3 regions of the Bacillus silvicola genome follow, and region 1 is predicted to be linked to each of the others. Evidence: riboswitches for the same ligand, from Rfam matches in the RefSeq annotation. Region 1 holds a riboswitch; each other region holds the start of a gene.
The links. A riboswitch is a leader RNA that binds a small molecule or an ion and turns the genes downstream of it on or off. The one in region 1 is predicted to bind S-adenosylmethionine.
Positions count from the first base shown of each region.

Region 2: linked by a shared signal. The riboswitch ahead of ACP6L7_RS18145 (bifunctional homocysteine S-methyltransferase/methylenetetrahydrofolate reductase) and the one ahead of ACP6L7_RS08925 (ECF-type riboflavin transporter substrate-binding protein) in region 1 are both predicted to bind S-adenosylmethionine.
Region 3: linked by a shared signal. The riboswitch ahead of ACP6L7_RS30845 (methionine ABC transporter ATP-binding protein) and the one ahead of ACP6L7_RS08925 (ECF-type riboflavin transporter substrate-binding protein) in region 1 are both predicted to bind S-adenosylmethionine.

Region 1 is NZ_JBNGVC010000002.1:354,508-365,239, forward strand. Features, by position in the region: gene ACP6L7_RS08915 (macrolide family glycosyltransferase) at 31-1,209, shown strand; gene ACP6L7_RS08920 (aspartate/glutamate racemase family protein) at 1,259-1,942, opposite strand; SAM riboswitch class I at 2,094-2,209, shown strand; gene ACP6L7_RS08925 (ECF-type riboflavin transporter substrate-binding protein) at 2,349-2,897, shown strand; gene ACP6L7_RS08930 (ABC transporter ATP-binding protein) at 2,908-4,608, shown strand; gene ACP6L7_RS08935 (energy-coupling factor transporter transmembrane component T family protein) at 4,601-5,401, shown strand; gene ACP6L7_RS08940 (YjcZ family sporulation protein) at 5,537-5,635, shown strand; gene ACP6L7_RS08945 (sensor histidine kinase) at 5,739-7,058, opposite strand; gene ACP6L7_RS08950 (protein kinase family protein) at 7,106-7,987, opposite strand; gene ACP6L7_RS08955 (GrpB family protein) at 8,115-8,621, shown strand; gene ACP6L7_RS08960 (hypothetical protein) at 8,740-9,270, shown strand; gene ACP6L7_RS08965 (response regulator transcription factor) at 9,283-9,957, shown strand; gene ACP6L7_RS08970 (sensor histidine kinase) at 9,954-10,732, shown strand, end outside.
Region 2 is NZ_JBNGVC010000012.1:1,186,455-1,197,186, forward strand. Features, by position in the region: one part of gene ACP6L7_RS18120 (IS5 family transposase) at 1-30, opposite strand, end outside; partial or broken gene ACP6L7_RS18125 (group-specific protein) at 91-282, opposite strand; gene ACP6L7_RS18130 (DUF3966 domain-containing protein) at 360-620, opposite strand; gene murG (undecaprenyldiphospho-muramoylpentapeptide beta-N-acetylglucosaminyltransferase) at 716-1,774, opposite strand; gene metH (methionine synthase) at 1,793-5,191, opposite strand; gene ACP6L7_RS18145 (bifunctional homocysteine S-methyltransferase/methylenetetrahydrofolate reductase) at 5,191-7,023, opposite strand; SAM riboswitch class I at 7,094-7,203, opposite strand; SAM riboswitch class I at 7,406-7,516, shown strand; gene metI (cystathionine gamma-synthase/O-acetylhomoserine thiolyase) at 7,611-8,723, shown strand; gene metC (cystathionine beta-lyase) at 8,720-9,883, shown strand; gene ACP6L7_RS18160 (cysteine hydrolase family protein) at 10,054-10,566, shown strand.
Region 3 is NZ_JBNGVC010000013.1:1,693,663-1,704,394, forward strand. Features, by position in the region: gene ACP6L7_RS30805 (PTS sugar transporter subunit IIC) at 1-110, shown strand, start outside; gene ACP6L7_RS30810 (phosphatase PAP2 family protein) at 168-815, opposite strand; gene ACP6L7_RS30815 (hypothetical protein) at 960-1,487, shown strand; gene ACP6L7_RS30820 (arsenate reductase family protein) at 1,909-2,274, shown strand; gene gcvH (glycine cleavage system protein GcvH) at 2,316-2,699, shown strand; gene ACP6L7_RS30830 (toprim domain-containing protein) at 3,192-3,536, shown strand; gene ACP6L7_RS30835 (thioredoxin family protein) at 3,540-3,848, shown strand; gene ACP6L7_RS30840 (hypothetical protein) at 4,003-4,347, shown strand; SAM riboswitch class I at 4,473-4,580, shown strand; gene ACP6L7_RS30845 (methionine ABC transporter ATP-binding protein) at 4,890-5,915, shown strand; gene ACP6L7_RS30850 (methionine ABC transporter permease) at 5,908-6,573, shown strand; gene metQ (methionine ABC transporter substrate-binding lipoprotein MetQ) at 6,596-7,408, shown strand; gene metQ (methionine ABC transporter substrate-binding lipoprotein MetQ) at 7,481-8,287, shown strand; gene sufC (Fe-S cluster assembly ATPase SufC) at 8,526-9,311, shown strand; gene sufD (Fe-S cluster assembly protein SufD) at 9,327-10,619, shown strand; gene sufS (cysteine desulfurase SufS) at 10,619-10,732, shown strand, end outside.

The DNA.
Region 1 (10,732 bases):
GAACATTGAATTGTAAGGAGTGAGAAATACGTGTTGAATATTTTAATAATTAATTTTCCTGCAGAGGGACATGTAAATCCTACATTAAGTTTAGTAAAGGCCTTTACTGAAAGAGGAGATAACGTACACTATATTACAACGGAAAACTTTAAGGAAAGGCTTGAAGTTTTGGGGGCTATTGTACATACTCATCCGGATTTATTAAAGGAGATTTCTATTGATAATGAAACTTCATATGGATTAAAATCTTTCTTTCATGTACATGTTCAAACTTCTTTATATATATTAGAAATTACGAAAGAATTATGTAAAAGCATAAATTTTGATTTCGTAGTTTATGATATATTTGGTGCCGGAGAGTTAGTAAAGGAATATTTACAAGTTCCAGGCATAGTTTCCTCTCCTATATTTTTAATTCCACCAGAATTATTGGAAACCTTGCCTTTTCATCCAAATGCAGAAATACAATTCCAACCCGATGAACTCTCTGAAAAGTTACTGTATCAAATGGAACATGAATTTGGAGTAAAGCCCAAAAATAATCTTCAATTTATGCATAATAAGGGAGATATTAGTCTCGTGTATACAAGTCGTTATTTTCAACCTAATAGCGATTCGTTCGGAGAAAACAATGTTTTTATTGGACCGAGTATTATAAAGCGCAAAACAAATGCAAAGTTTCCACTTGAATTGCTTTCAAAAAAGAAAGTTATTTATATTTCAATGGGAACACTTCTTGAAGGGCTCGAACCATTTTTTAATACTTGTATTGATGCTTTTTCAAATTTCGAAGGGATTGTAGTAATGGCGATCGGTGATAGAAATGATATTTCAAAAATTAAGCAAGCACCAGACAACTTTATTATAGCCCCTTACGTACCTCAATCAGAAATATTAAGTGAAGCAGATGTTTTTATTACACATGGTGGAATGAATAGTGTGCACGATGCAATTTATTACAATGTCCCATTTGTGATAATACCACATGATAAAGATCAACCTATGATAGCGCAAAGATTAACTGAGCTTGAGGCAGCACATAGATTATTGAAAGAGCATGTTAATGTGCAAACTTTAAAAGAGGCGGTAACAGATGTTCTTTCAAATAAAAAGTATAAACATGGCATTCGAAAACTGAATGAAAGTTTTTTAGAGTGTGGCGGTTCCAAAAGAGCCATTGCAGTTATTGATGCTCTTTTAAATAAATAGTTCGGACAATATAAAAGCATAGAGGATCTACCTTTATGCTTTTATATTATTATCCAGCAAATTGTACAGCAGTATTTGCATGTAAAAAAGCAGTATCAAAAACAGGAACAGTAAGGTCATTTTGGGAAATAAGCAATGGTATTTCAGTACAGCCTAGTAATATACCTTCCGCACCGTTTTGAATTAATGAATTGGTAATTTGTATTAGTTTCTCTCTTGAAGTTCCTGAAATAATGCCTCTACTTAATTCGTTTAATATGACGTGATGGATAAAAGTTCTTTCTTCGTCATTTGGGATAATTGTCTCAATGTTATATTTTGCTAGTCTTGATGTATAGAAATCTTGTTCCATCGTTTGTTTTGTTCCTAATAGTCCGATACGTTTTATATTCTGTTCTACCATTTCTTTAGCACTTACATCACCGATATGAAGAAGTGGGATTGATATTGCTTGTTCTACTTCCTCAGCAAATAAATGGACCGTATTTGAACACATTAGTAAACATTCCGCCCCGGACTTTTCAACCTTTTTAGCAACTGTGACTAATTTGTTTTTCACTTCTTCATATTGATGGTTTTGTAATAAAGTAGTTACTTCTCCAAAATCCATACTATATAAAACTAGCTTCGCATTTTGATCGTATTGAGAGAGTGTTAGAGTATTAATATGTTTATAGTATAGTGATGTAGATTCCCAGCTTAACCCACCAATTAAACCAATTACTTTCATCATACATTCCCCCCTGTAACAATTTTGAATTTATTATTTCATAATTCCGATAAGAATACAATGATTTGAATGCACTATTTAATAAAAAATAAAAATAATTAGAAAAGTGTTGAAATTTATCTTTCTTAGTGCCATAATACGAATTACAAATTAATACTTATCCAGAGAGGTAGAGGGAACGGCCCTATGAAGCCTCAGCAACCCCTATGTAATTACATAGGAAGGTGCTAATTCCGCAGAGGACATTATGTGTCTTTTGAAAGATAAGGGGATTCTTGTACGTGAAAGAAAATGACCTCTTATTTAAGAGGTCATTTTTTGTTGTATAGAAAGGAAGTGTCGATGCATAATTTATTTTCAAAAGAAATATAGAGTATTAAAAGTTGAATAATACGAGAGGGGAATTGTAATGAACAAATTAACGACAAAGCTAGTAGTAGCTATTGGAATTGGAGCAGCTTTATACGGGGTATTAGGGCTTTGGGGATTTTCTATCGCACCGAATACATTTATTAAACCCGCATTGGCTATTTTAACAGTTTTTGGAGCGTTATTTGGCCCGGTAGCAGGACTTTTAATAGGACTCATCGGTCATACCGTTACAGATACGATCGCTGGTTGGGGTATTTGGTGGGGATGGGTTATTAGTTCAGGTATTATTGGTTTTGCAATGGGACTCATACAAAAAAGAGTTGGTTTTAGTGTAAAACATGGAACGTATAATAACCGTGATATTTCTTATTTTGCAATTGCAGGGTTAATTGGTATTGTCATTGCTATTATATTTGCTGGAGCATTCGATATTATTGGGATGGGAGAACCGTTTGACAAAATAGTTATACAAGTACTAGGCGCAACAATTGCAGACGTTATCGTATTTTTAGTTCTTGGCTTACCAATCACGATCGGATTAGCGAAATCAAATAAGAAACATACACATTTAAAAATTGAAAAGTAGGGATGAATACATGCAACCAATTATTTCTTTTGAACAATTTACCTTTCAATATAGGCATGCCATGCAGCCTACTTTAAAAAATATTACATTTCAAATATATCCTGGGGAAAAGGTACTTATCGCTGGACGAAGTGGTTCAGGTAAGTCAACATTAGCGCATTGTATAAATGGGCTAATCCCATTTTCTTACGAAGGGATAAGTACCGGTAACATTTTAATAGCTGGAAAGGACCCGAGAAAAGGTAGTGTTTTTGAACAGAGTAAACACGTAGGGACAATATTACAAGATCAAGATTCACAATTTATAGGTCTTACTGTCGAAGAGGATGTAGCATTTGCATTAGAAAACGATTGTGTAAATCAAATAGAAATGAGAAAGATTGTTACGGATTCTTTAAACAAGGTAAGCATGCAGGACTTTCATACACAAAGTCCACATGAATTATCAGGAGGCCAAAAACAGACAGTCTCTCTTGCAGGTCTGCTAACGACAAATACAGATATATTATTATTTGATGAACCGTTAGCTAATTTGGATCCTGCATGTAGTTTGAATACAATAGAACTTATTAAAAATATACATGAGAAATATAATAAAACAATTGTAATTATTGAACATCGAATAGAAGAAATTTTAAACCTTGATTTAGATAAAATTATTTTAATAGACGAGGGAGAAGTTATTGCCATTGGTTCACCGGATAGTATTTTAAATTCTAATATATTACCAAATATCGGACTAAGAGAACCTATTTATATAGAGGCGCTAAAGAAATTAAATTTTGACAGTAATAATGTTAGGGTATTTCCAATTGAAAATCTTCGTAATGCAGGCGTTCATAGCCTATTAAAAAACTGGATGCAGAAGCAAGTTTCATCAAAAAATAAATATATTAAAAAAGCTTTATGCAAGATAGAAAATTTATCATTTACGTACAATAACAAACATACAGCCTTAGAAGATATCAACCTTTCAATAGGAGAGGGAGAAATAGTAGCGTTATTGGGTCATAATGGAGCAGGGAAATCGACATTAGCTCATACTCTTATAGGAATAAATAAAACAAAGAATGGGAGAATAACATTCGATGGAGAAAATATTAATTCTTGGTCTATTCGTAAACGCGGGGAAGTTATTTCTTACGTTATGCAAAATCCAAATCAAATGATTACACAGCCTACTGTTTTAGAAGAGGTTTCATATTCATTAAAATTAAAAAAGGTTTCTAAAGATGAGATTGAGACAAGAGTCGAAAAAGCTTTAAGAATTTGTGGATTATATCCATTTCGTAACTGGCCAATTCAGGCATTAAGCTATGGACAAAAAAAGAGGCTTACTATTGCATCTGTACTTATAACAAACCCAAAAATTATTGTATTAGATGAACCGACAGCTGGACAAGATTATTACCATTACAAACAGTTTATGTCGTTTATTAGAAAATTGGCTGGAAGGGGCATATCCTTTATTATTATCACACACGATATGAATCTTGCTTTAGAATATGCAGATCGAGCGGTAGTTCTGCATGAAGGGAAAATTATTGCGGACAATACTGTATCTGCTGTTTTAGGGGATCAAGAAATGTTACAAAGAGCTAATCTACGGGAGATTTCATTAATAAAACTAGCTAAATTAAGCGGAATTCCAACTCCAGAAACATTTGTGAAACTCTATATTGAGGCTAATAGGAGGGAGGAATATGCATAATACGTATTTTTATCGTATGGATGGTGCAATTAAATTATCTATATTTATATTTTGTATGACACTTACTTTTTTATTTTTTGATTTTCGTATATTGCTAATTTTATTTATTGTTGGATGTATCGGCCTCTTAATTGCAAAAATTCAATTGCGTAAAATAATAGTTATTTTCAGCGTTATATTTACATTTAGTTTATTAAATTCCGTTATGATTCTTTTTATTACGCCCACCCATGGATCGGAATTAACGGGATCGTATACCTCTTTTTTTTATATAGGTTATGCAACAATTACATATGAAACTTTATTTTATGCAGCTACACTTTCATTGAAATATTTTACGTTATTACCATTTACACTTCTCTTTATTTATACAACTCATCCAAGTGAATTTGTGAGCAGCTTAAATAAATTTGCTGTTCCTTATAAAATTACATATGCAATAAATATTGCACTGCGTTATATACCAAGCATTCAATCTGAATATATAATCATTAGACACGCACAGGAAGCAAGAGGCGTACCTTTTGAAAAAGGAGAAGCGAGCTTGTGGATTCGTATGAAAAACCGTGTTTTAATTTTTTGGCCACTTATTATTCATTCATTAGAAAGGATTGATACTGTTTCAAATGCAATGGATTTAAGAGGTTTTGGAAAAAAGGATAAACGAACGTGGTACTATGCAAAGAACGCACAAAAGGAGGATTACATCACACTTTTTGTTGGTATTATCATTTTGGTTATTGCAATTTACTTAAAGCTGAATGTATTCCAAAGTTTCTGGTACCCATTTTAAAGCACTCTCAATAAAGTGCTTTTACTAATTTTTATGAAGACATGCTCAAAAATGGGAGATACACATACTGTATAATACGAACCAGTTAAAAAAATCAACTACCTATTAGTTTTCAAACCAAAAGGAGGAAAAAACATGAGTTTCGGTGGTTCTTGTGGTTTTGGTGGAGGTTTCGCTTTATTAGTTGTGTTATTTATTTTATTAATAATTGTTGGATGCAGCTGTTGGGGCTGAGGATACTAATTTCTAATTAGTCTCTACAAAATGTAAACTTAAAAAACATAGTAGGTACTTTTTGTATCGTAATAAATGAAAAAGGAGCTTAATAGCTCCTTTTTCATTTATTATACGAAATCTCCTCATTACTACATTTAGGTAATGTGATTGTTAAAGTAGTTCCTTTATTTATAACACTTCGGATTTTCAATGTGCCTCGCATCGTTTCGATAATTTTTACAGCAACCATTGTTCCTAAACCAGTACCTTTCGTTTTTGTACTAAAATATGGTTCGCCAAATCGGTTAATTTGCTCTTGCGACATTCCAATTCCACTATCTTGAATCCGTATTATGACCTTATTATTATTAACAGTTGCAGATATAATTAGATTACCGCCACTTGGCATTGCTTCTATACTGTTTTTTATTAAATTTAAAAAACATTGATGGAAGTGCTGTGTATTACCAATAATTATTCCCTCAGAGAACTCTTGTGTAATATTAATATTATTCATATTACATAAAGGCAATATCATTTTAATAACTCGATGTAACTCGTGCTCAACTGAAATACGATCTAGTTTTTCTGAAGCAGGTTTGGCAAAAGTTAAGTAATCATCAATAATTGCCTGTGCACGATTTAACTCTTCAAGTATATGTTCAATATATTCATCTCTGGATTGTTGAGTTATATTGGGTGTTTTTAAAAGTTGTGTAAATCCTTTTACAACCGTCAAAGGGTTCCGTACTTCATGTGAAATACTTGCAGCGAGTTGACTGACAATCTCCATTTTTTCAACTTTTATTAATTTTGATCGCATGCATATTGCATCTTTTAAAACTTCATTAAAATAGACCATAAATAATATTAAAATAGTTGGTAATAGAATGAAATAAATAATGTACAAATTATTCACTTCAAAATCCGATAGAGTTAAAACAATTACTGTTGTAAACAATGCAAGGAAAAAAGTTAAAAATATGGATGAAGCTACTTTCATTTTTCTATTGTATGTATTAAATTTTGATGATGCGAATACTGTAATTATTAACATCATTCCATACACAATGATTGTTAACAGGCTAAAACCATAAAACATAAAACGTGTTATTAATAAAATCATGAGTAATGCAATACCGACAGGAAATCCACCATAAAGTGTACCAATTAAAAAGGGGATTTGTCTTAAATCGTGAATACAATTTTCATCCATATAGATGGGGTACCGCATACATAAAATTAGTGGGATGCTCGTACAAAGAATGATAAGCAATTTCTTATATTTCTTCCTAAAGTATCCACTATCATAAATAAAATAAAAAACAAATATACTACTTAAAATATATAGAAGATTATTTAAAACATTTTGATTAATGTAAACAAAGTTCATAATACATGCCCCGTTATCCTGAATTTCAATCCCATATGTATTATACATTATAAAAGTACAAGTTTTATATACTCATTTTATAATGTATGTAGTTTTTAAAACTTTTCAGCGTTATAGACTTTTAACCATACATTATTAAACTCTTCCATTGACGCATAGCGCTCACTACGATTTTCATTTACAGCACGGTATGCTACTTCATATAGGCCTTCACTAGCTTCCCATTTCATAAAGGAACGATCTTGCCCGCCACCTAATAGTGCGAAAGCCATAGCCCCCATATTAAATACATTAGTTTTCCCGTCTATTATAGCATTAAGTTGAAACTCTTCAGGTGACATAAAACGCGAGGACCCCCACAGTCGCCCCATCTTATTTACATACGGTTTGTTACTGTATAAATCAATATCACAAATTTTTGTTTCATTCGTTTTAAAGTTGTACAAAATACTACCGTCATAAAAATCAATAGCTACATAGTTTTTGTGTTCTACGTAAGTGTGGAAAGAAAAAATAGAATTCAATGATACGATGCGTTCCTTAATAGATAAATGCTTAAATTTATAAAATGGTGAGCTAGGATTAATATATTTCGCTGGAGGTGGGAAACTCCAGTGCGGGTGAAGACATTCACCATCAAACCAATCAAAAATTAAAACATATCCTTGTTGTACAGGGTAGTGTTCAATTAAATTTATAAGAGAATTGTGTTTTAATTCATGGTATATAGTAACTGAATTTTTCAACCTAATAATAGCTGCATCTGAAGTTCCTTCATATGCAACAGTTGATGCTCCTGCATATTTAATAAATTTCTTTTCCCCATTCTTTTCAACACCGAAACTTATATACCCTGAATCTTGCTGATCAAAAACGGTAAATACTGTTCCTAATTTCATAAGCCAATCAAAATTATGATGTTCTTTTAATTGGAATGTTACATTATTTAACTGAATTTCAACTGGAATATCTTTCATTATTCACCTCGTATTTACTATAATTAAGTTGTATATTGCATTATTCGACACATTTTTGCGGAATCCCTATGTTAATAACGTGAAATTTTATAAATATAATGATAAATACTATTAGGAGGAGAATAAAATGGAACAACAAATTTTAATTAAACCATATCAAAACGAATGGCATGAAGAATATGTAACAGAAAAAGAGAAATTCATTTCTTTGTTGCGGGAAGAAATTATTGCTATTGAGCATATAGGAAGTACAGCAGTAGAAGAATTAGGAGCTAAACCTCTTATTGATATGATGATTGGCGTAACTAATTTACAAATTACTGAAAATTGGACTGAAAACCTTGCAGAAATTGGATATGAATATGTCCCAAAAGAAACACCGAATTGGCGTTTTTTTAGAAAAGGGAAATGGAGAGCTGGTACTCACCATTTACATGTTTATATTTATAATAGTGAAGAATGGAGGAACAACCTATTATTTCGAGATTTTCTCATAAAACATGAATGGGCACGAAAAGAATATAGCGAATTAAAAGTAAGACTTGCTACTACATATCCTTTTGATCGTGTTTCATATACAACTGCAAAAGCCCCGTTTATTCAAAAAATAATAGTTTTAGCTAAAAAGGATTAATACAAGATGTAAGTCATTTTGAAATTCTCATTTTATTTTAATCATTCTCTCATGTTCCTTTCTTTTTTATTTGATACACTGCTTGTTACAGAGCCTTTATAAGTAAGGGGATTTAAAAATGGAGAAGATACTAAGAAATAAATATGTTCATATGTATGTTAAAATAATTGGTATTACTATTATTGTTTGCAGTGTAGAATTGCTATTTATTAATGTTTTGTACGGGAATGTATTAAATGTACAATGGCTAAATAAGAAATTAGGTTCTTTAGGTGAATACGGGGCAATTATAGCTGCATCATTATGGTTCTTACGTCAAATATGGTTATTTTTAAAGAAAAAAAATATGCACGGATTTAAAATGATTAAAGAGCTATACCTTTTCATAAAACAGTTTCACGTATTAATTGGATACGCTGTAATAGCTGTTACGACTACTCACGGCATTTACTTTTTAATAAAAGGAAGTCGTCATATAATACTAATATATAGTGGTATATTTTCTCTTTTATCCTTAGTAGCATTAGGGGTTGCAGGCTTTACTTTACAGAAATCTAATCAGAAAACAAAATTGATGATGTATCGAAAAGTACATCAAATCATCGCAATTATATTCGGAATAGGATTACTTATTCATTTAATCGTATAGGAGGAAGTACCGTTGCAACATATATTAATTATTGAAGATGAGGAAAGCTTGGCAGATTTTTTAGAACTAGAATTAAAGTATGAAGGATATAAAGTAGATATACAACTTGATGGAAGAAAGGGATTAGAAGCTGCACTTGAAAAAAGTTATGATCTCATTTTACTTGATTTAATGTTACCAGGATTAAATGGACTGGAAGTATGTCGTCGACTAAGGGCAACTAAAAATACACCTATTATTATGTTGACTGCTCGTGATAGTATTATGGACCGTGTGACAGGCTTAGATAGTGGAGCGGATGATTATCTTCCAAAACCATTTGCGATTGAAGAACTTTTAGCACGTATGAGGGTTATTTTTAGAAGAGAAGAAACTACAGAGCAAAAGCACACATCATTTCTTACGTTTAAAGATTTACAGCTTCAGATTGAATCTCGAACTATAACTAAAGGAAATGAAGAAATTGAACTTACAAATAAAGAATTCGAGCTACTGCTTATGTTTATGAAAAATATTAATCGAGTTCTTACCCGTGATATTTTACTGGACCAAGTATGGGGATATGATGCAATGGTTGAGACAAATATCGTTGATGTGTACGTTCGTTATTTACGTAATAAGTTACATAGTGTAGATAAGGAGGAGTATATCCAAACAGTCCGCGGTGCTGGATATATAATGAAATGATAAAAAACATTATGTACCGAATTAGAAATTTACCTATAAAGTGGAAATTAACACTTTGGTCCACTACACTAGTGTTTATTTTGTTTATTTTGTATAGCGCATTACAATTCATTGTAATTAATAAGTGGACTATAGATTATGAACAGAAACAAATAAACAGACAAGTGACAGAAATAGCGGCATATTTTCAAGATAAAAATGATACGCTCTCGAGCAAAACATTTGAAAATAGTAAAGAATTTCTAAACAACATGATCGATAAGCATCAAATGATTCGTATTATAGGAAGAGATGGAAAACCTATTGTTACTGTTTCACGAGACTTTAATGAAGCATGGATAGAGCCCAAAATGGTTACGCAAGATGAATCATTTATAAAAAGACATATAGAGGATCGAATATTAGTTGAGCGCATACCCATTCAAACAAAAAAATTCACTGGAACTATTGAGCTTGCGAAAAACTTAGAGACATTTGATCATTTATTAAAAATAATTTTAGTGGTAATGGTTGTTGCGGGACTATGTGGATTAGTGTTTAGTTTTTTAGGTGGAATACTTATAACGAAAAAGCTTTTATCGAGTGTTCAAAACATAACAGAAACGATGAAGCGTATTAAGAAAAACGGACTAAATGAAAGGGTTCCAGTACGAGAAAATAATGATGAACTCGCAAAATTATCAATTCTTTTTAACGAAATGATGGATGAAGTAGAAACCTCATTTACACAGCAAAAGCAGTTTGTAGAAGACGCATCGCATGAATTAAGAACACC
Region 2 (10,732 bases), on a different contig from region 1:
TTCACGGCTGATATCACTTGGATAAGACATACACTCATCTCCTGTTTTTGCATACATCCTAACATATTTATAAGACTATAAACAGGCTCTAAGTAAAAAGACATCTGCTTCTCGGATCGCTTTTTGTTCTTCTTCACCAATTTTTTGCAATTGTTCTCTATTAGTTGCTCTTTCATTTTTCGTCCAATCATATGTATGATGCCATCCTACTTCTTTCAACTGGCTTGATACGAAACGTACAAGATGCTTATTTTGAAATCCCGAAGCAATATAAAATTTCATCTATATCCACTCCTTATATAAATGGGGAAACTCCGTTTTAGCGTTAATAGGATTTTTTTCAAAAAAAATCCCCATCTTTAGAACTTATTTGCGTTTAAATGATGGGGTGCTTCATGGTCTTCTTTTATTTTTTGTTTTTTATAACTTTCATCAGCTAACATTTCTAGTTCAGCTGTTATCTCTGATTTTTCAAGCTCTCGTTCTTGTGAAAATTTCCTTGAAATATAAACAATAACACTACCAACGTACAACACAAAGCATATAATAAGTGCAGTATTTTCATAGAGACTTAGCTCCAACACAGTCACTCCTAATCCATTCGTATTTTCACGCTTCATTAATTGGAATTTCCCTATTAACCATTTGTTATTGTAACATAAAAATATCAATTCTTGGAATCTTTCAGCCTACTAAAAGAGGCATGATTGTTTCATCATGCCTCTGAAATATGGTGAATGATTGTTTTAATCGCTTCTTTTCCATTGTATTTTTTTAATGCTGTTTTATACGCCTCATTATTTTGATGCAACTCTTCGACATGCTTTATAAGAGATTTCACAGTTACATCTTCTTCATACAATACGGAGGCATATCCTTGCTTTTCGAAGGACTCTGCATTTAAAATTTGATCTCCACGACTGGCAAATTTTGATAGCGGAATTAAGACCATTGGCTTTTGTAATGTTAAAAACTCAAAAATCGCATTGGAGCCCGCACGTGAGATAACAAAATCTGTTGCCGCTAATACATCTGGTAACTCTCCATGTACATATTCAAATTGTTTATATCCTTCTTTATTTTGTAAACTTTCATCAAGATTACCTTTTCCGCAAAGATGAATAATTTGATACTTTTTAAGAAGTTCTAGTAACGCTTCTCGAACCGTTTCATTAATTTTCTTTGCGCCCAAACTTCCTCCCATGATTGTAATAACTGGCTTTTTACGTGAAAAACCTAAAAACGCTACACCTTTTTCACGATTTCCCTTTAACACTTCTTCACGTACAGGAGATCCCGTATATATTACTTTTTCTTTCGGTAAATGTTTCGCTGCTTCTTCAAACGTAACAAATATTTTCGAAGCGAAACGGAGCGCAATTTTATTTGCTAGTCCCGGCGTCATATCAGATTCATGTAATAAAACTGGTACTCTATTTAGCCACCCTCCAATTACGACTGGTACAGATACGAAACCGCCTTTTGAAAAAATTACATCCGGTTTTAATTTTCGAATCCTTACATACGCATCCATAACACCCTTCATTACGAGAAAAGGATCTTTAATGTTTTTCAAATCAAAATAACGGCGTAGCTTCCCGCTCGCAATACTATAATACGGAATGCCTTCCTTTTCTATAATCGTTTTCTCAATCCCTTGATGAGAACCAATATAAGAAATGTCCCAATTCTGTTCTTGTAAATATGGAATAATGGCTAAATTAGGTGTTACATGTCCTGCCGAACCGCCACCTGTAAAGACTATTTTTTTCATACGTCTCCCCCTTCTACACTATAGTACACTAAAATACCTTGCCTCAGGGTGAGAAAATACCATAGCCGTTACAGACGCTTCTGGCTCCATCATAAATCCTTCTGTTAATGTAATGCCTATTTCCTCTGGTTGAATTAAACGGAACAATTTTTCTTGGTCAGCTAGTTCTGGACAAGCTGGATAACCAAAGGACACACGTATTCCTCTATATTTCGTGCGGAAACGTTCTTCCATCGTCAATTCAGGTGAATCTGGAATTCCCCAACGATCGCGAATGAGCATATGTGTTTTTTCAGCAAGTCCTTCTGCTAATTCAAGCGCTAACGATTGAATGGCGTGACTGCGTAAATAATCACCTTTCGCCTTCCACTCTTCAGCAATGTCCCGAACTCCTTCCCCAACAGTAACAGATAAGAAAGCCACATAGTCCATCTCATCTCCAATAGGGCGTAAATAATCACCTAAAGTACGATATGGTGCTTTTCCTTGTCTTGGGAATGTGAAACGCTCTATAATACGCGTATGATCTTCTGGGTCATATATTACAATGTTTTGTCCGTCGCTTTGCGCTGGGAAAAATTGATACACGGCTTTCGGTTTTAACCAAGATTGTCCTTCTCGCAATAATTCGTCTATTAAATCATTTAATTCGTGCGCTCTTTTGTCTCCCTCTTTCAAAAGCTTCTTCACATTTCCTTTTAATCCAAGGTGATGTCCAAGGAGCATTTGTCTATTTAGAAACGGAGCAAGATGTGCAACGGGTATATCACGTAATACAATTCGTTTTGTTGAGTCCGGCACTATAACCGCCGATTTTGGCAATGGCTCAATTACTGCTGGAATTTCTACTTTTTTCTCTTCTTTTGTTACGATATGAAGATGACGTTCTTTTTTATCCTGTTTCATCTTCTCACGCTCTTCTTCTTTTTGAAGCTTATTAATAATATCAAGACCTGTCATTGCATCACTCGCATAACATACGAGCCCTTTATATGATGGAGAAATACGATTATCTGTGAACTTTCTCGTTAGTGCTGCGCCACCTACAACAATTGGAATATCAATATTCGCCGCTTTTAGATCTTCAGCAGTTGTTACCATTTGTTGTGCCGACTTTACTAACAGGCCAGAAAGACCAATAATATCAGGTTTCTTTTCTTGTACTTCTTGAACGATTCGATCCGATCGGACATTAATTCCTAAATTAATAATTTCATATCCGTTATTCGATAAAATAATTTCAACAAGATTTTTCCCAATATCATGTACGTCCCCTTTAACGGTCGCTAATAATACTTTCCCTTTTTTCGCACTTTCGCTAGATTCCATATGTGGCTCTAAATAACTTACAGCAGCTTTCATACTTTCAGCACTTTGCAATACTTCAGCAACGATCAGCTCATTATTATTAAATAATCGTCCCACCTCATCCATTCCTGTCATAAGTGGACCATTAATAATATCAAGAGGTTTTCTTCCTTCTGCAAGTGCGAGACTTAAATCTTCGTGTAATCCTTGTTTCGTACCTTCTACAATATAGTTGGCTAGTCGTTCATCAAGCGTAAGCGTTTCTTGTACAATAACATCTTTCTTTTTCGCCACGCGATAAAAGTTTGTAAATTCTTCTAACGTCTCTTTCGTCGTTTCAAATAATAACGCATCCGCAAGACGCTTTTCTTCCTCTGGAATTGACGCATAGCGCTCTAATTTTTCCGTATTAACAATCGCGTAATCTAACCCTGCTTTCGTTGCATGATATAAAAAGACAGAATTTAATACTTCACGTCCAGCTGGTGGTAAACCAAACGATATATTACTCACGCCTAAAATCGTTAAACATTCTGGTAACGCTTCTTTTATAAGACGAATTCCTTCTATCGTCGCTGCTGCTGAACCGATATATTCTTCATCGCCTGTCCCTACAGGAAACACGAGCGCATCAAATATAATATCAGACGGACGTATACCATACTTCTTTGTAAGTAATTCATAGCTTCTTTTCGCAATTTCTATCTTTCGTTCTGCACTAACGGCCATACCATCTTCATCAATTGTTCCGACAACTATAGCAGCACCGTATTTTTGAAGAAGAGGTGTCACTTTCTCAAAACGCTCTTCTCCATCCTCTAAATTAATAGAGTTGATAACAGCTTTTCCTTGAATATAAGTAAGAGCTCTCTCCATCACATTTTCATCTGTTGAATCAATCATAATCGGTACTTTTAACACTTTCGTAACTTCTGCCAAGAAATTTTCCATATCTTCTATTTCATCACGATCAGGGTCCGCCATACAAATATCAATAATGTGAGCATTTTTCTTCACTTGTGCTCTTGCCACTTCAGCGGCCTCTTCAAATTTCCCTTCTGCTACTAATCGTTTAAATTTACGCGATCCAATAACATTCGTTCTTTCACCTACAAATAAAGGTCTCATAGAATCATCATACTGCAATGCCTCTAATCCACTAATTCCATGCCCTTCTCGTTCATGATGTTCACGCGGATTAAGAGTTGCTAGCGCTGCTTTCATTGCTCTTATATGTTCTGGTGTTGTACCACAACAACCACCAATAATGTTAACCCAACCTTCTTCGGCAAATCGCTTTACTTTTTCCGCGAGAGAAGATGGAGATTCATGATAATGTCCATCTTCATCAGGAAGACCTGCATTTGGATAGCAAGAAATATAACACTCCGATAAATTAGATAATGAACGAATATGTTCCCTCATAAATTCCGGACCAGTCGCACAGTTTAATCCAACCGATAACGGCTTCATATGCTCTATCGATAAATAAAAGGCTTCTATCGTTTGACCCGCTAAAGTCGTTCCCATCGGTTCAATCGTTCCAGAAATCATAATAGGAACCGTTTTATTTAGTTCATCAAAAGCTGCTTGAATTCCAATATAAGCAGCTTTCACATTACGCATATCTTGACTCGTCTCCACAAGTAATACATCAATTCCGCCCCTCAATAACCCTCTCGCCTGCCTTGTATAGGCTTCAATCAGTTCCTCAAATGTAACTCCTCCTGTAACACTAATCGCTTTCGTTGTCGGCCCCATCGCACCTGCAACATATACTTCCTTCCCGCTTTCTTTAACAGCTTGCTTCGCCAATAGTGCTGCCTTTTCATTTAGTTCTTCATCTAAATGAGACAACTCATAATCACTTAATACGATATTCGTCGCACCAAATGTATTTGTTTCAATGATGTCAGCTCCAGCTTCAATATAAGCTTTATGAATCTTTAAAATAACATCTGGTCTTGTTTCTACTAAATATTCATTACACCCTTCGTACTCTTCTCCTCCGAAATCTTCCGCAGTTAAGTCCTCTTGCTGTATCATCGTCCCCATTGCACCATCTAATATTAGAATGCTATTTTGTAATCTTTCTTCTATACACTTCATCAATTAATACCCTCTTTCACTTCTTGCTTTTCTCTTACATATTTCACGAGATGTTCTGTAATTTCATATTTTAAAAATGGTGTAATAAGATAAACACCGTTAAAGTATTTCATTGCCGTATCGATTAACTCTTGTGAAATACGAATCCCTTCCTCAATAGCCGACTCTTTCGTTTCGTGCCCATCCATTCTCTCTCGTATTTCTTCAGGAAGAGTAATACCTGGCACCTCAAAATGAAGAAAATCTGCATTCCGCTTACTTACTAAAGGCATAATTCCAATAAAGATAGGTTGTTCCAAATGCTTTGTCGCTTCATACACTTCCTCAATTAACGCTATATCGTAAATTGGCTGAGTTAAGAAATATTCCGCTCCGGCATCTATTTTCCGTTCCATTCGCTTAACCGCTGCTTTTAAATGTCTTACATGCGGATTAAACGCACCGCCGACAGAAAATCTTGTTGCTGGGCCAATTGATTTCCCTAAAATGGAACGCCCGTCGTTCATTTCTTTAATCATTTTAATTAACTCAATAGAGGACAAATCATATACAGAAGTTGCACCTGGGAAATCGCCAACACGCGCTGGATCACCAGTTAAAGCTAGCACTTCCTCCATCCCTAACGCCGATAAACCTAATAAATGAGATTGTAGCCCAATGACGTTATGGTCTCTACACGTTAAATGAGTCAATACTGGAATATCATGCTTCGTTAATAATGCACCCATTGCCATATTAGAAACGCGAGGCGATGCTAGTGAATTATCTGCTAGAGTAATAGCGTCTGCCCCAGCTCTTTTCAATGCTCTTGCCCCTTCAAAAAAACGCTGCGTGTCTAATGTTTTCGGTGGGTCTAGTTCCACTACAACTGTCGTTTGTTTCTTTGCTTTCTCTGCTAGAGTGACGTGAGATTTCGAACGTTTCTCGTGTGTATGAACTACTTTTGGTCTTTGAATCGTGTCCTTTTCTATTACAGGCGTAACATTTAGAGTAGCACGCTTCATACTTTCAATATGTTCTGGAGTAGTACCACAACAACCACCCAATAACCGAATACCTTGCTCAATAAATTTCGGTGTCATCGCTTCGAAATAAGCCGGACTTCCCTCATATACGTAACGTCCCTCCACATAATTCGGGAGACCTGCATTTGGATATGCTGACAAGTAGCCATTTTGAGGAATCGATATCATTTTAAAAGCTTCCGTCATATGAAGTGGTCCTAGTTGGCAGTTCAATCCAACAACATTCGCACCGTAATCTAAAAGCTGTTTTAATATTTCATTTACATCATTTCCATTTTGAGTCGTACCTGCCTCATGTAACGCTAATTGGGCTACAATTGGAATATTCGTTTGTTTTCGTAACACCTTAACAGCATGAAGTAATTCAAATTCATCATAGAAAGTCTCTAATAGCAATCCATCAACCTGTTCTTCTAATAAAGCACCTGCCTGCTCAAGTAACATAAACTCCCTTTCCATATCAGTTGTTGTAACAGCTCCGATATGTTTCATACCACCAATTGTTCCTAAAATTGCATTTCTTTCTGTAACAGATGCTTTCGCAATCTTCACTGCTGCTTTATTAATTTGAACAACTTGATTCTCTAAGCCATACATACGTAATTTCGCTTCATTTGCCCCATACGTATTCGTTTGGATAACATCCGCTCCAGCAGCTACATATTGTTTATGAATCGATATAATTAAGTCCGGATCAGACAAATTCAATTCTTCAAAACTACTTTGTAAACCATGCGAATGTAATAATGTTCCAACTGCACCATCACCTATTACAATTCCTTTTGATAATAAATCTAGTAATTTCACGAATCTCCCTCATTTCTATCAATATAAAAACCCCCTCTTCACTTTGAAGAGGGGGACATAATTATTCCTCCTCTTATTATGCAAAACATTCGTTTTGCAGGTATTAGCACCGTTTCAAACATTTCGTTTGAAGGTTGCCGGGTTTCACAGGGCCTTTCCCTCCACCGCTCTCAATAAGAGTTGTCTTTATTATTTTATTTATGTAGCTAAAAGGAAATGCGTTCCCCTTTTAATAATGTTTGTTAATTTTTTATAAATTTAGCATGCACAAATATAAAAGTCAATGACACTTGCGGGAAAATAAAAATTATTTAAAATAAAGTTGCAATTCAATTAACTTTTGTTGTAAAGTTAAAAACATAATAAAAATTTCATACGAACATTCTTATCTAGAGAGGTAGAGGGACTGGCCCTATGACGCCTCAGCAACCATTAACAATTTGTTAATAAGGTGCTAATTCCAGCAAACTGTTAAAGATTTGACAGATGAGAAGAAGACTCTATTCAATCCGAAAGCCTTCTTCTTAGAAGGCTTTTTTTATTTTATATTCAACTACTCGTTCAATTTAAAAAGGAGGAATTTTCACATGTCAACTATCGAAACAAAACTAGCACAAATCGGAAATCGTAGCGAAACCACAACAGGAACTGTTAATCCACCCGTTTATTTCTCAACCGCTTATCGTCACGAAGGACTTGGTAAATCTACCGGCTTTGACTATTCACGAACTGGAAATCCAACTCGTGGTCTTTTAGAACAGGCAATCGCAGACTTAGAATATGGCGAACAAGGTTATGCCTGTAGCTCAGGAATGGCCGCTGTTCTCCTCGTCCTTTCACTATTTCGTTCCGGAGACGAACTTATTGTGTCTGAAGATTTATACGGGGGCACTTATCGATTATTTTCTGAGCATGAAAAAAAATGGAATGTTCGATGTAGATACGTAAATACACAATCTATTAAACAAATTGAGAAAGCTATCACAACTGAAACGAAGGCTATTTTCATAGAAACGCCGACTAATCCATTAATGCAAGTTACTGATATTGCCACTGTCGCAAGTGTAACGAAAAGACACGGACTACTTCTTATTGTAGATAACACATTCTACACTCCTTATATACAGCAACCATTAACAGAAGGTGCCGATATCGTACTTCACAGTGCAACGAAGTATTTAGGCGGGCATAACGATGTACTAAGCGGACTTGTCGTGGCAAAAGGAAAAGAACTTTGTGAAGAAATTGCTCATTATCATAATGCCTCCGGTGCTGTCTTAAGCCCATTTGACTCATGGCTATTAATTCGTGGTATGAAAACTTTAGCGCTTCGCATGAGACAACATGAAGAAAATGCGAAAGCCATTGTTGCTTATTTAAATGATGAAGACGGTGTGACAGATGTATTTTATCCAGGAAGAGGCGGTATGATTTCGTTTCGCCTTCAAGATGAAACATGGATTAATCCATTCTTACAATCTTTATCCTTAATCACATTTGCTGAAAGTCTTGGTGGTGTAGAGAGTTTAATGACTTATCCAGCAACGCAAACGCATGCTGATATTCCTGAAGAAATCAGAACGGCAAACGGTGTATGTAATCGCCTTCTTCGGTTCTCCGTCGGCATTGAAAATAGTAACGATTTAATTCAAGACTTAAAGCAAGCCATTAAACTTGTAAAAGAAGGTGTAAGAATATGAGTTATTCTATCGATACACTCTTACTACACAACCAGTATAAACATGATACTCAAACAGGAGCTGTTAACGTTCCCATTTATAACACATCAACATTTCACCAGTTTGATGTAGATACTTTTGGCAAATACGACTATAGCCGATCTGGAAATCCAACTCGTGAAGCTCTGGAAGATATCATTGCTTTATTAGAAGACGGAACAAAGGGGTTCGCCTTTGCATCAGGCATTGCAGCGATTTCTACTGCTTTTCTACTGCTTTCACAAGGCGATCACGTACTCATTTCAGAAGACGTATACGGAGGTACTTACCGGATTATAACTGAAGTTCTCTCTCGTTACGGTGTTTCACATACATTTGTTGATATGACCAATTTAGAAGCAATAAAACAAAATATCAAATCGAATACGAAGCTCTTTTATGTAGAAACACCATCTAACCCACTTTTAAAAGTAACAGATATTCGCGAGGTTTCTAAACTCGCAAAATCTATTGGTGCTCTTACATTTGTTGATAATACATTTTTGACACCACTATTCCAGAAGCCGCTTGATCTTGGCGCCGATGTCGTTCTTCATAGCGCCACAAAATTTATTGCTGGTCATAGTGATGTTACTGCCGGATTAGCAGTCGTAAAAGATGCTGAACTCGCTCAAAAACTTGGATTTTTACAAAATGCATTTGGCGCTATTTTAGGTCCTCAAGATTGTTCTCTCGTACTTCGCGGCCTAAAAACATTGCATGTACGTCTTGAGCACTCAGCTGCAGGTGCCAATAAAATTGCACATTATTTACAAGAGCACTCTAAAGTCCAAAATGTCTATTATCCTGGATTACAATCACATCTTGGCTATGATATTCAACAATCTCAAGCAACATCAGCTGGGGCTGTCCTATCTTTCACTTTACAATCAGAAGATGCACTCCGCCAATTTTTATCGAAAGTTAAACTACCCGTTTTTGCGGTTAGTCTAGGGGCTGTTGAATCTATTCTTTCCTATCCCGCAAAAATGTCACATGCAGCTTTATCACAGGAGGCACGTGACGAAAGAGGCATTTCTAATTCATTGCTTCGCTTATCTGTCGGTCTTGAAAATGTTAACGATCTAATATCCGATTTTGAAAATGCTCTTTCTTACGTAGAAGAACCTGTAAATGCATAGAGAAAAAAGAAGATATGAAATTAAGTTATCATATCTTCTTTTTATGCTGTCTAGCATATTCATTTTAATGTTTTTTCTTTTTGTATAGTTCATTAAAAAATAAAAGTATATCATCTATTTCCAAGTAATGGATTTATTGATATATTAAGAAATAAAAAGGGGTAAAAATAATGGATACTTGTGCAGATATTTTAATCGTTATCGATTTACAAAATGGGGTATGTTATAGCGGAGAACATTTATTTGATTTACAAAATTTACTTACAAAAGTAAATAAAAGAATTTCTTCATATAGAAAATCAAATAAACCAATCCTTTTTGTCCAACATTGCGATGATGATTTAGTACCCGAAAAAGAACTTTGGGCTATTCATACCGATCTAGATGTTCAAGAACAAGATTTTTTTGTAAGTAAAACACATGCCAATTCATTTTATAAAACAAACTTAAAAGAGATTTTAGATCAATTATCTGTACATCGTATTGAATTTTGTGGTGCCCAAACAGAGTACTGTATGGATGCTACAATTAAATTTGCCCACGGACTGAGATACGAAAATTTCATGGTACAGAAAACAACCTCTACGTTAAACAATCCATTTATGTCCGCAAAAGAGACAATTGATTTTTATGAGAATATATGGAATCACAGATTTTTAACGTTGATAAAAGATGAGCTCTAGAATAAATGACTCATAACTTGATCATTCTAAGATTTATCAGCTACACTCAAATATTTAATCATCACCATAAGGAAGCTGATTATAATCAGCTTCTTTTAACCTGTTTTATATTCTATATATATCATTATAATTCCTTTGTCATATTATTTTAAAAATTTCGTATATT
Region 3 (10,732 bases), on a different contig from region 1:
TGGTAATCACTTATATCATCATTCCAGTAGCTGTTTCTTATATACTTTACATTGCTCTTAAAAAAGCAGGTCGTATTCATTCTGGTGATATGACTGTACCGCAATCTTAAATTGAAAATCTCCTTAATAATAGAGAAAAGCAGACTGAAGAAGCCACAGTCTGCTTTTTACATTTTATGATTGTGTTTTACTGGAACACGTACGGTTTCTTTTGCTAATAACAACTGAACGCCGAAGTAAAGTATGCTTGCAAGCGTCATTCCAGAAACGGCATCTACAAAAGCATGTTGCTTCGTAAATAGCGTTGATAAAATAATAAGCGTACCGAAGAACGTAAGGATGTAATACTCAAAAGCATGCTGTTCTCTACGCTTAAAGGCAGCTAACATAATTACAAATGTTGTAAGGACATGAATGCTTGGGAAACAGTTTACTGGTTGATCAATACTATAAATATAGCGGACTAGTTCGGAAAATACGTCTGTTCCAACGACTGTTGGACGTGGTACAGTTGTCTGCCAAAAATAATAAATAGAAAAACAAGCAAGCTTTCCAAGAATAACACTACTTAAAGTGACATAATATTGCTTTCGATCAGCAAAGCAGTAATAAATAAGTGCGCCGTATAAGTAAGGAAACCAAAGTAAATAAGGAATAATAAATGCTTTAACAAATGGAATCCAATCATCTACTACAGTTGTGACATCCACTGCGTGTACAGTAGATTTATTTAATACATCGTAAAGGGGACTTACGAGTACGAGTAGAAGTATATAACTTAACGGAAGAAAAGATGAAAGTTTAAAATTCTTCATGATAAGCTCCTATGTTTTAGTAATGTAAGTAAATTCAATTGATTATAATATAGAAAATCCAATTGGGCTATCGATTTCACTTACATTTTCTTGAATTTACCTTACACTTTTGTCACTTGACTTAAAAGAGGGAGAGGGTGCTAAATGAAGCGTTCATTTTATTTCTTAGTTTTTATATTGTTATGCCTAGTGGCTACTGGGTGTGCCAAAGATAAAGAAGGAGAGAAATTAGAATATAACGGGAGAGCACTCGTAATTGGAGTTGTTGGTGAAAAACCGAAAGATACGTTTAGAAATATAAAGTTTGAAAGTGTAAAATTAGAAGAGATGCAGGAGAAATCAGCAAAGGTTGATGGTTTTCTCGTCATGAAAGAATATTTTCAAGAAGCATCAAAGGAACAGTATACGGACTTATTTTTATCATTAAAGAAACCAGTGTTTTTTATCGGTTTAAAGGATAGACCATACTTGATTTTTACTAAAAAGGATTTAGATTATGACAATGCCCCGAGGGATGAAGCAATGATGTATACGCAAGGATTTGTAAACATGGGAAGCCCTGAAGGACAGTATTGGGGTATGGGGTTATATAATGATACTGTTTCCAATCAAAATATTCGCAATATGTATATCATAGTATTTCAAACAATTTCGGACTATTTAAGTCGATGATGAAGGAGCCTGTAAAAGGGCTCTTTTTATTTTTAAATAAACGTTTGTTTAAGAGGTATGTTCGGTAGGGAAAAACCTATGTATTCCAAAGGTTGAGGTAGAAAAACATGAAATTAATCAAACGTTTGTTTAAGATATATGTTCGGTATGAAAAAATATATGTGTTTCAAAGGTTGAGGTAGAAAAATCGGAAATTAATCAAACGTTCGTTTAAGATATATGTTCGGCGTGGGATGAGAAAAAAGTTTTTAAAAAATTATATATTTATTTTTTCTTGATAAATGGCGGAAAAATAAGAAAAATTAGCAGGATTATTAAAAATTATAACGAAATAAGTAAAAGTTTAGCGAATAATCGTTTGAAATAATAAAACGTTTTCTATATGATAAAGGTAAAGGTTAGTAAAAAAGTAGGTGAATTTATGACAGTAACATTTTATTCATACCCAAAGTGTGGCACATGTCAAAAAGCAAAAAAATGGTTTGAGGCAAACGATGTAGCATATGAGATGATTCATATTGTTGAAAATCCACCGTCAAAAGAAGATTTACGTAATTTACATGAGAAAAGTGAATTGCCATTAAAAAAATTCTTTAATACAAGTGGAATGCGTTACCGCGAACTTGGTTTAAAAGATAAGTTGAAGGATGCAAGCGAAGACGAAATGTACGAGCTTTTAGCATCTGATGGCATGTTAATTAAACGTCCAATTGTAACAAATGGAACGAGTGTAACACTTGGTTTTAACGAAGAGCAGTTTGAAAGTGTGTGGAAAAAGTACCAATAAGGTATTTTTACATAATTAATACATTCACTGGAGGTACAGTCATGAGCATTCCAAATAATTTACGTTACTCTGAAGAACACGAATGGGTAAAAACAGAAGGTAATGCGGTTGTTATCGGTATTACTCATTTTGCGCAAGGTGAGTTAGGCGATATCGTATTCGTTGAACTTCCTGAAGTAGGTGCAACAATCCAAGCTGACGAGCCATTCGGAAGCGTAGAATCTGTTAAAACAGTTTCTGAATTATACGCACCTGTAAGTGGTAAAGTTGTAGCAGTAAACGAAGAATTAAGTGACCAACCAGAACTTGTTAACGAATCTCCATACGAGGGTGCATGGATGGTTAAAGTTGAACTTTCTGATGCAAGCCAAGTTGAGAAGTTATTAACTGCAGAAAAATATGCAGAAATGACAAACCAAGACTAATTATAGTCGACTAAAGGACAGCCTTTGTGCTGTCCTTTTTTATGTTGTGTTACATAATGAATTTGAAAGCACATATATATTAATTATCATATAGGAGAAGATTTTTGAAAAACTTTTTCGCAGATGTTTCATGTTGATTGAGCGGGTTCTGCTTTTTATTGTCTAGCTCCAGCGGCTAGAACAGTCGGTCATTTCACTCCTTCACCTGAGGCAAAAAGCGCCTCTAGTTCAGGAGTTCGGGTGCCCTCTTGTTCTGGTCGAGCCGCTTGCGCTTTTCTTTGTCTAGCTCCACCTCCTAGCCCTTCATGTCTAAGAACCTTCCGCACGAGAAGACAAAAAGCGTCTTCTGTGCGAAAGAACCTTAGCCAACAGGGCTAAGCAGTCGGTTCCGCTTTTCTTTTGCAAAAATAAACAGGAAACAACATGAAAATAACGAATATACTATATACTAAGTTAAAGGTTGTATAGTATATGGTGATCGGGTGATGACATATGATTTATGTGGAAAAAGTCATTATTGTAGAAGGTAAGTCAGACAGAAGAAAGATTGAATCTATTATTCGTGAACCGGTGGAAATTGTTTGTACAAATGGTACAATTGGTTTGTCGAAAATGGATGAGCTCATTGATCAATTTTTTGATAAGGACGTATATGTGCTAGTGGATGCTGATGATGCAGGGGAAAAGTTAAGGAAACAATTTCGAAAAGAATTTCCGCAAGCAGAGCATATTTATATTGATCGCTCGTATCGCGAGGTGGCGACTGCGCCTTCTTCACATTTAGCAAATGTATTATGGGGAGCTGACATTGACGTTTATACAGAATATTTACGGTAAGGAATGATAGAAGTGATTGACTGGACAGGTACCGAAGCTACAGCCCTAATAGAAAACGAAGAAAAAACAGTGCTATATGTATATACACCAATGTGTGGAACATGCCAATTAGCAAAAAAGATGTTAACGGTTGTCGAGATGACGATTGAAGATTTGAAAATTGGAATGTTAGATTTAAATTATGCTCCGCATTTAGCGAAAGAGTATGGAATCGAAAGTGTACCGTGTTTACTTGTTTTTGAAAATGGGACACTAATGAAGAAGATATATGCATTTCATTCGGTGGAATATTTATATACGGAATTAAAGTAGGCGGCAAAGTTTTTGCCGCCTCGACATATTTCTTGGGAAATATGTCGAGATGCAGGGTGGTTACAGTATTTGTCGAGCGAAAGTTACAGGATTGCTCTTTAGTGAGAGGGAATGGTATGTGTAATAGAAAGTGATATGAAGGATGTGATTTAGGGTGAAATTATATTCTTTGCTACAATCATTTGTAAATTACGCTAATGGTCAATATCATTTAGAGCCGCTTTTAAGACAAGGAGAAAAAACTGTTAATTTTCGCTTTGGGGATGAATGCTGTTCATTACAAATTTCAAGGGATTATATTGAACTTTTGAAAGAGGAAAGAGGAACAGAACAAATCGTGTGTTTAGGGGAAGAGGATGTAAAACGTTTGGTGAATGGAAATATAAGGTTGCAGACGTTAATGAGCGATGGGCGTGTGCAATATTCGGGAACGTATCGAACGATGTTGTTAATTGAATCAATGTTTCATATATGTAAGCCGATGTCAGTGGGTGCTTAAAAGTCTGAAGTTTCTTTTTTTACGAAAATTTCTGTTGACATGGCGTATGGATATTGATACAATTCAATTCATAAAATATAGACAATTTAATAAATTTCAAATCAGACGAAAATTTAATCTGATTTCTCTTATCAAGAGAGGTGGAGGGACTGTGCCCTGTGAAGCCCGGCAACCGTCAACTTATGTTGAAATGGTGCCAATTCCTGCAAAGCAAATGCTTTGAGAGATGAGAGAGAGGGATAATGTTGTTATATACGCATATAAACCTTTCTGCTTCTCTAAAGCGGAAAGGTTTTTTTGTTGTTTGAATGTGGAGGACATTCAAATAATAAGAGGAGATATACCGATGGACTACACGCATCAAAAATAAAAAAATTGCGGAGTCTATCTAAAGTTTTATGAAATCCAGCTCCAGCGGCTAGAACAGTCGGTCGTTTCATCCCTTCCTATGAGGCAAACAGCGCCTCTACGTCTGGGATTCGGGCGTCCTCTTGTTCTAAACGAGCTGCTTGCGCTTTTTATTTAAAAAAGGGGTGAACATCATGATCTTATTAGAAAATGTAAAGAAAATATATAAGGCAAAAAGCGGTGATGTCACTGCTGTAGATAACGCCAACTTACAAATAGAGAAAGGCGAAATATTTGGTGTTATCGGATATAGTGGCGCTGGGAAAAGTTCTTTAATTAGATTGTTTAATCAGTTAGAGAAACCAACGTCTGGTCAAATTACAATCGCAAATCGTGTAATTTCAGCAATTACAGGAAGTGAACTTCGTAAGGCAAGACAAGAAATCGGAATGATTTTTCAGCACTTCAACTTACTTTGGTCACGAACTGTACGCGAAAATATCGAATTCCCACTTGAAATTGCGGGTGTGGATAAGGCGAAGAGAAGAAAACGTGTTGATGAGTTAATTCATCTCGTTGGATTAGAAGGAAGAGGAGACGCATATCCATCTCAGTTAAGTGGTGGACAAAAGCAACGCGTTGGGATTGCAAGAGCGTTAGCAAATAATCCACAAGTACTTTTATGTGATGAAGCAACGTCAGCTCTTGATCCAGAAACGACGGATCAAATTTTAGATTTATTATTAGACATTAATAAGCGTCTCAACTTAACAATTGTATTAATTACACATGAGATGCACGTGATTCGGAAGATTTGTAATCGAGTTGCTGTAATGGAGAAAGGGAAAATCGTAGAAACAGGTCCAGTACTTGACGTATTCCGTAATCCAAAGCAGGACATTACAAAACGATTTGTACAGCAGTTAACGGATTCTGAAGATACGAATGAAACGATTGAAAGCTTAATAGAAAAGTATCCAGATGGAAAAGTAATTCGCTTGCAGTTTGTCGGTGAGGCTGTAGAAAGACCAGTACTTCAAAGATTAATGCAACGCAGCGATATAGAAGTTAGCATTTTGCAAGGAAATATCGCACAAACGAATAACGGTTCTTATGGAAGTTTAGTTGTTCATTTAAATGGTGAGGAAACAGCGATCCAGCAAGCGATAGAAGGAATTCATCAAGATCAAGTAGAGCTGGAGGTGATTGCACATGGATAAGTTAATCGCAAATATTGATTGGAATCAAATGTTAGAAGCAACTGGTGAAACGTTATATATGACGGCAATCGCAGCGCTTGCCACATTTGTGTTAGGACTTATTTTAGGACTATTACTCTTTATGACAGCGAAAGATAATTTATGGGAAAATAAAGCGATTAATACGGTGATTGGAGCATTCGTAAACATTTTCCGTTCTATACCGTTCATCATTTTAATTATTTTATTAATCCCATTCACAAAAATCCTTCTTGGAACAATCCTTGGAGCGAGTGCAGCACTGCCAGCTTTAATTATTGGCGCAGCACCGTTTTACGCGAGAATGGTTGAAATCGCACTTCGTGAAATTGATAAAGGTGTAATTGAAGCTTCAAAAGCAATGGGAGCAAAAACAAGCACAATTATTTTGAAAGTGTTAATTCCAGAATCGTTACCAGCGTTAGTATCTGGTATAACGGTTACGACTATTGCTTTAGTAGGCTATACAGCAATGGCAGGTGTTGTTGGTGCTGGTGGTCTTGGAACGCTTGCTTATTTAGAGGGATTCCAGAGAGGGAATAACGATGTAACAATCGTTGCGACAATTTGTGTATTACTAGTTGTATTCTTCATTCAGTGGATTGGTGATAGTTTAACGACTCGGATAGATAAAAGATAATGAAAACAGGGGGATATTTCAAATGAAAAAATTATTACTTACAGCACTTATTTCAACTTCAATTTTTGGGTTAGCTGCTTGCGGGGGGAAAGATAAAGATGAAAAGAAACTTGTTGTTGGTGCTTCTAACGTACCGCACGCTGAAATTTTAGAAAAGGCAAAACCGTTACTTGAGAAAAAAGGAATTGAGTTAGAAATTAAAAAATTCCAAGACTACGTGTTACCGAATAAATCGTTAGCAGATAAAGAATTAGATGCGAACTACTTCCAGCACATTCCGTATTTAGAAAAAGAAATTAAAGATAAAAAATATGATTTTGAAGTAGCAGGAAAAATTCATTTAGAACCGATTGGTGTATATTCTCAAAAATATAAGAGCTTAAAAGAACTTCCAGACGGGGCGACAATTATTATGAGTAATTCTGTTACTGATCATGGTCGTGGTTTAGCAATTTTACAAAAAGAAGGCATTTTAAAAATTAAAGACGGAGTAGAACCAGTTAATGCAACTCCAAAAGATATTGCAGATAATCCGAAAAACTTAAAGTTCAAAACAGATATTGAGCCTGGTTTGTTACCACAAGTGTATAACAATAAAGAAGGCGACGCTGTTTTAATTAACTCGAACTATGCAATTGATGCGAAATTAAACCCAGAAAAAGATGCAATTGCAATTGAAGGCGATGATTCTCCATATGCAAACGTGTTAGTGGTTCGTAAAGGTGATAAAGATAAAAAAGCGATTAAAGAGCTTGTAGAAGTATTGCATTCTAAAGAAATCGAAGACTTTATTAATAAAGAATATAAAGGAGCAGTTGTTCCTGTAAAAGAATAATTGCTGTGAAAGGGCTGGTGTATGCCGGCTCTTTTTATAACTACATAACTATAGGGGAGAAGGGGACATCATATGAAAAAGATTCTACTGTCAGTTGTTACAGCGCTGTCTGTATTTACATTAGCTGCTTGCGGAGGGAAAGAGGAGAATAAGCTTGTTGTGGGAGCTTCTAACGTGCCGCACGCTGTTATTTTAGAGAAAGCACAACCGATATTAGAGAAAAAAGGCATTAAATTAGAGATTAAAAAGTTCCAGGACTATGTGTTACCGAATAAAGCGTTAGTGGATAAAGAAATTGATGTGAACTATTTCCAGCACATTCCGTATTTAGATAAAGAAATTCAAGAAAAAGGATATAAAATTGTAAATGCAGGAAAAATCCATTTAGAGCCAATGGGCATTTATTCTAAGAAATATAAAAGCTTAAAAGACTTGCCAGATGGCGGAACAGTTATTATGAGTAATAACGTTGCAGAGCGCGGACGTATGTTAGCACTATTGCAAAAAGGCGGAGTTATTAAACTAAAAGACGGTGTAGATGTTGTTAAAGCAACAGTAAAAGATGTTGTAGAAAATCCGAAAAATTTAAAGTTCAAAACAGATGTAGAACCTGGACTTTCACCGAAGCTATATGAAAATAATGAAGGTGATGCTTTATTTATTAATTCAAACTATGCAATTGATGCGAAATTAAATCCAACAAAGGATGCAATTGCAATTGAAGGATCAGACTCTCCTTATGCAAATATTATTGCAGTTCGCAAAGGGGACGAGAAGAAAAAAGAAATTAAAGAGTTAGTAGAAGTACTGCATTCAAAAGAAATTCAAGACTTTATTAATAAAGAATATAAAGGTGCTGTACTTCCGGTAAGTGAATAAGTACAAGGAAAGGATTGGGAATTTCCCAGTTCTTTTTTCTTTATATAAATAAGAAGAAAGGTGTATCATATAAGGATGCAAGGGAAATACTTATATACATTTGTGAAAAAATTGTTACATTTTTTCATCGTTTGCGATATCATTTTATTTGATATAAGATTAGAATGAGAATAAAATGAGAATATGAACGTTTTAGTAATTTTTAAAATGTATATATAGGATTAATGGAGGTATTGAGATGGCTGGTTCTACATTAACGGTTAAAGACTTACACGTATCAATTGATGGCAAAGAAATTTTAAAAGGTGTAAACCTTGAAGTAAAGGGTGGAGAAATCCACGCAATTATGGGACCTAACGGAACAGGTAAATCAACTTTATCTTCTGCGATTATGGGTCACCCAAAGTATGAAGTAACAGAAGGTAGCATCATCATCGACGGTGAAGATGTATTAGAAATGGAAGTAGACGAGCGCGCACAAGCAGGTCTATTCTTAGCAATGCAATATCCAAGTGAAATTAGCGGAGTAACAAACGCTGACTTCTTACGTTCTGCAATTAATGCACGTCGTGAAGAAGGCGATGAAATTTCTCTTATGAAATTTATCCGTACTTTAGATAAAAACATGGAATTCCTAGAAATGGATCCAGAAATGGCACAACGTTACTTAAACGAAGGTTTCTCTGGTGGAGAGAAAAAACGTAACGAAATTCTTCAATTAATGATGATTGAGCCAAAAATCGCAATCTTAGATGAAATCGACTCAGGTCTTGATATCGATGCATTAAAAGTTGTATCTAAAGGTATTAACCAAATGCGCGGCGAAGAGTTCGGTTGCCTAATGATTACGCATTACCAACGTTTATTAAACTACATCACTCCAGATTTCGTTCACGTTATGATGAACGGTCGTATCGTTAAATCTGGTGGCCCTGAGCTTGCACAACGTCTAGAAGCTGAAGGTTACGACTGGATTAAAAAAGAATTAGGTATTGAAGACGAAACAGCAGAGCAAGAAGCGTAAGAGAGGAGCATAAACATGACAATCGGTACATTACCTTTCGATCAAGAAACAATCCGTCAGCGCGCAAGCGAAGTAAACGAAGCTGCTTGGTTGACTGAGTTCCGCTTACAAGCTCTTGCACAAGCAACTGAACTTCCAATGCCAACGCCTGATAAAACGAAAATTGAAAAATGGGACTTTATCGGGAAAGGCGACGCTGCTAAGCAAGAGCCTGTAAGTTCTTTAACAGAGCTTCCAGAAGCAGTGAAAAACTTAATCGATGAAAATAACAGCGTATTAGTACAACGTACTGGTACAACTGCTTTCGTTTCTTTAGCAGACGAAGCAAAAGAAAAAGGTGTTATTTTTACAGACATCGTAACAGCTGCAACAGAGCATGCTGAACTATTACAAAAGTATTTAATGAAAGATGGCGTGAAAGTAGACGAGCATCGTCTAACTGCACTTCATGCTGCATTAATCAACGGCGGTGCATTCGTATATGTTCCGAAAAACGTTGTTCTTGAAACTCCACTTCAAGCTGTATTCTTAGTAGACGGCGAAGAAGCTAACGTATATAACCACGTATTATTCGTAGCTGATGCGAACAGTACTGCAACTTATGTAGAAAACTACGTTGCAAATGAAAATGCTAAAGGTATTGCAAATATCGTAGCAGAAGTAATCGTGGAACAAGGCGCACAAGTGAAATTCGGTGCGGTTGATCTATTAGCAAAAGACGTAACAACTTACGTTAACCGCCGCGGTGTTGTTGGACGCGACGGCCGTATTGATTGGGCTTTAGGCCTTATGAATGACGGAAACACAATTTCAGAGAACGTTACGAACTTAATGGGCGACGGTTCATATGCTGATACGAAAACAGTAACAATTGGCCGTGGTAACCAAACACAAAACTTTACAACTAAAGTTGTTCACTTCGGTAAACACTCTGAAGGTTGGATCTTGAAACACGGTGTACAAAAAGATAGTGCAACATCTATCTTTAACGGAATTGGTAAGATTGAACACGGTGCATCTAAATCAAATGCACAACAATCTTCTCGCGTTCTTATGTTAGACGAGAAAGCTCGTGGGGATGCAAACCCAATTCTTTTAATTGACGAAGATGATGTAATGGCAGGTCACGCAGCTTCAGTAGGCCGCGTAGATCCGTACCAATTATACTACTTGATGAGCCGTGGTATTCCAAAACGCGAAGCAGAACGTTTAGTCATCCATGGATTCTTAGCACCTGTAGTAAATGAGCTTCCAATTGAAGGAGTAAAAGCACAGCTTGTTGAGGTAATTGAAAGGAAAGTTCGCTAATGAATATTCATGAAATACGCAAACAGTTTCCAATTCTTGATCAAAAAGTGAACGGCAAACAACTTGTTTATTTCGATAGTGCAGCAACTTCTCAAAAACCAATTCAAGTCATT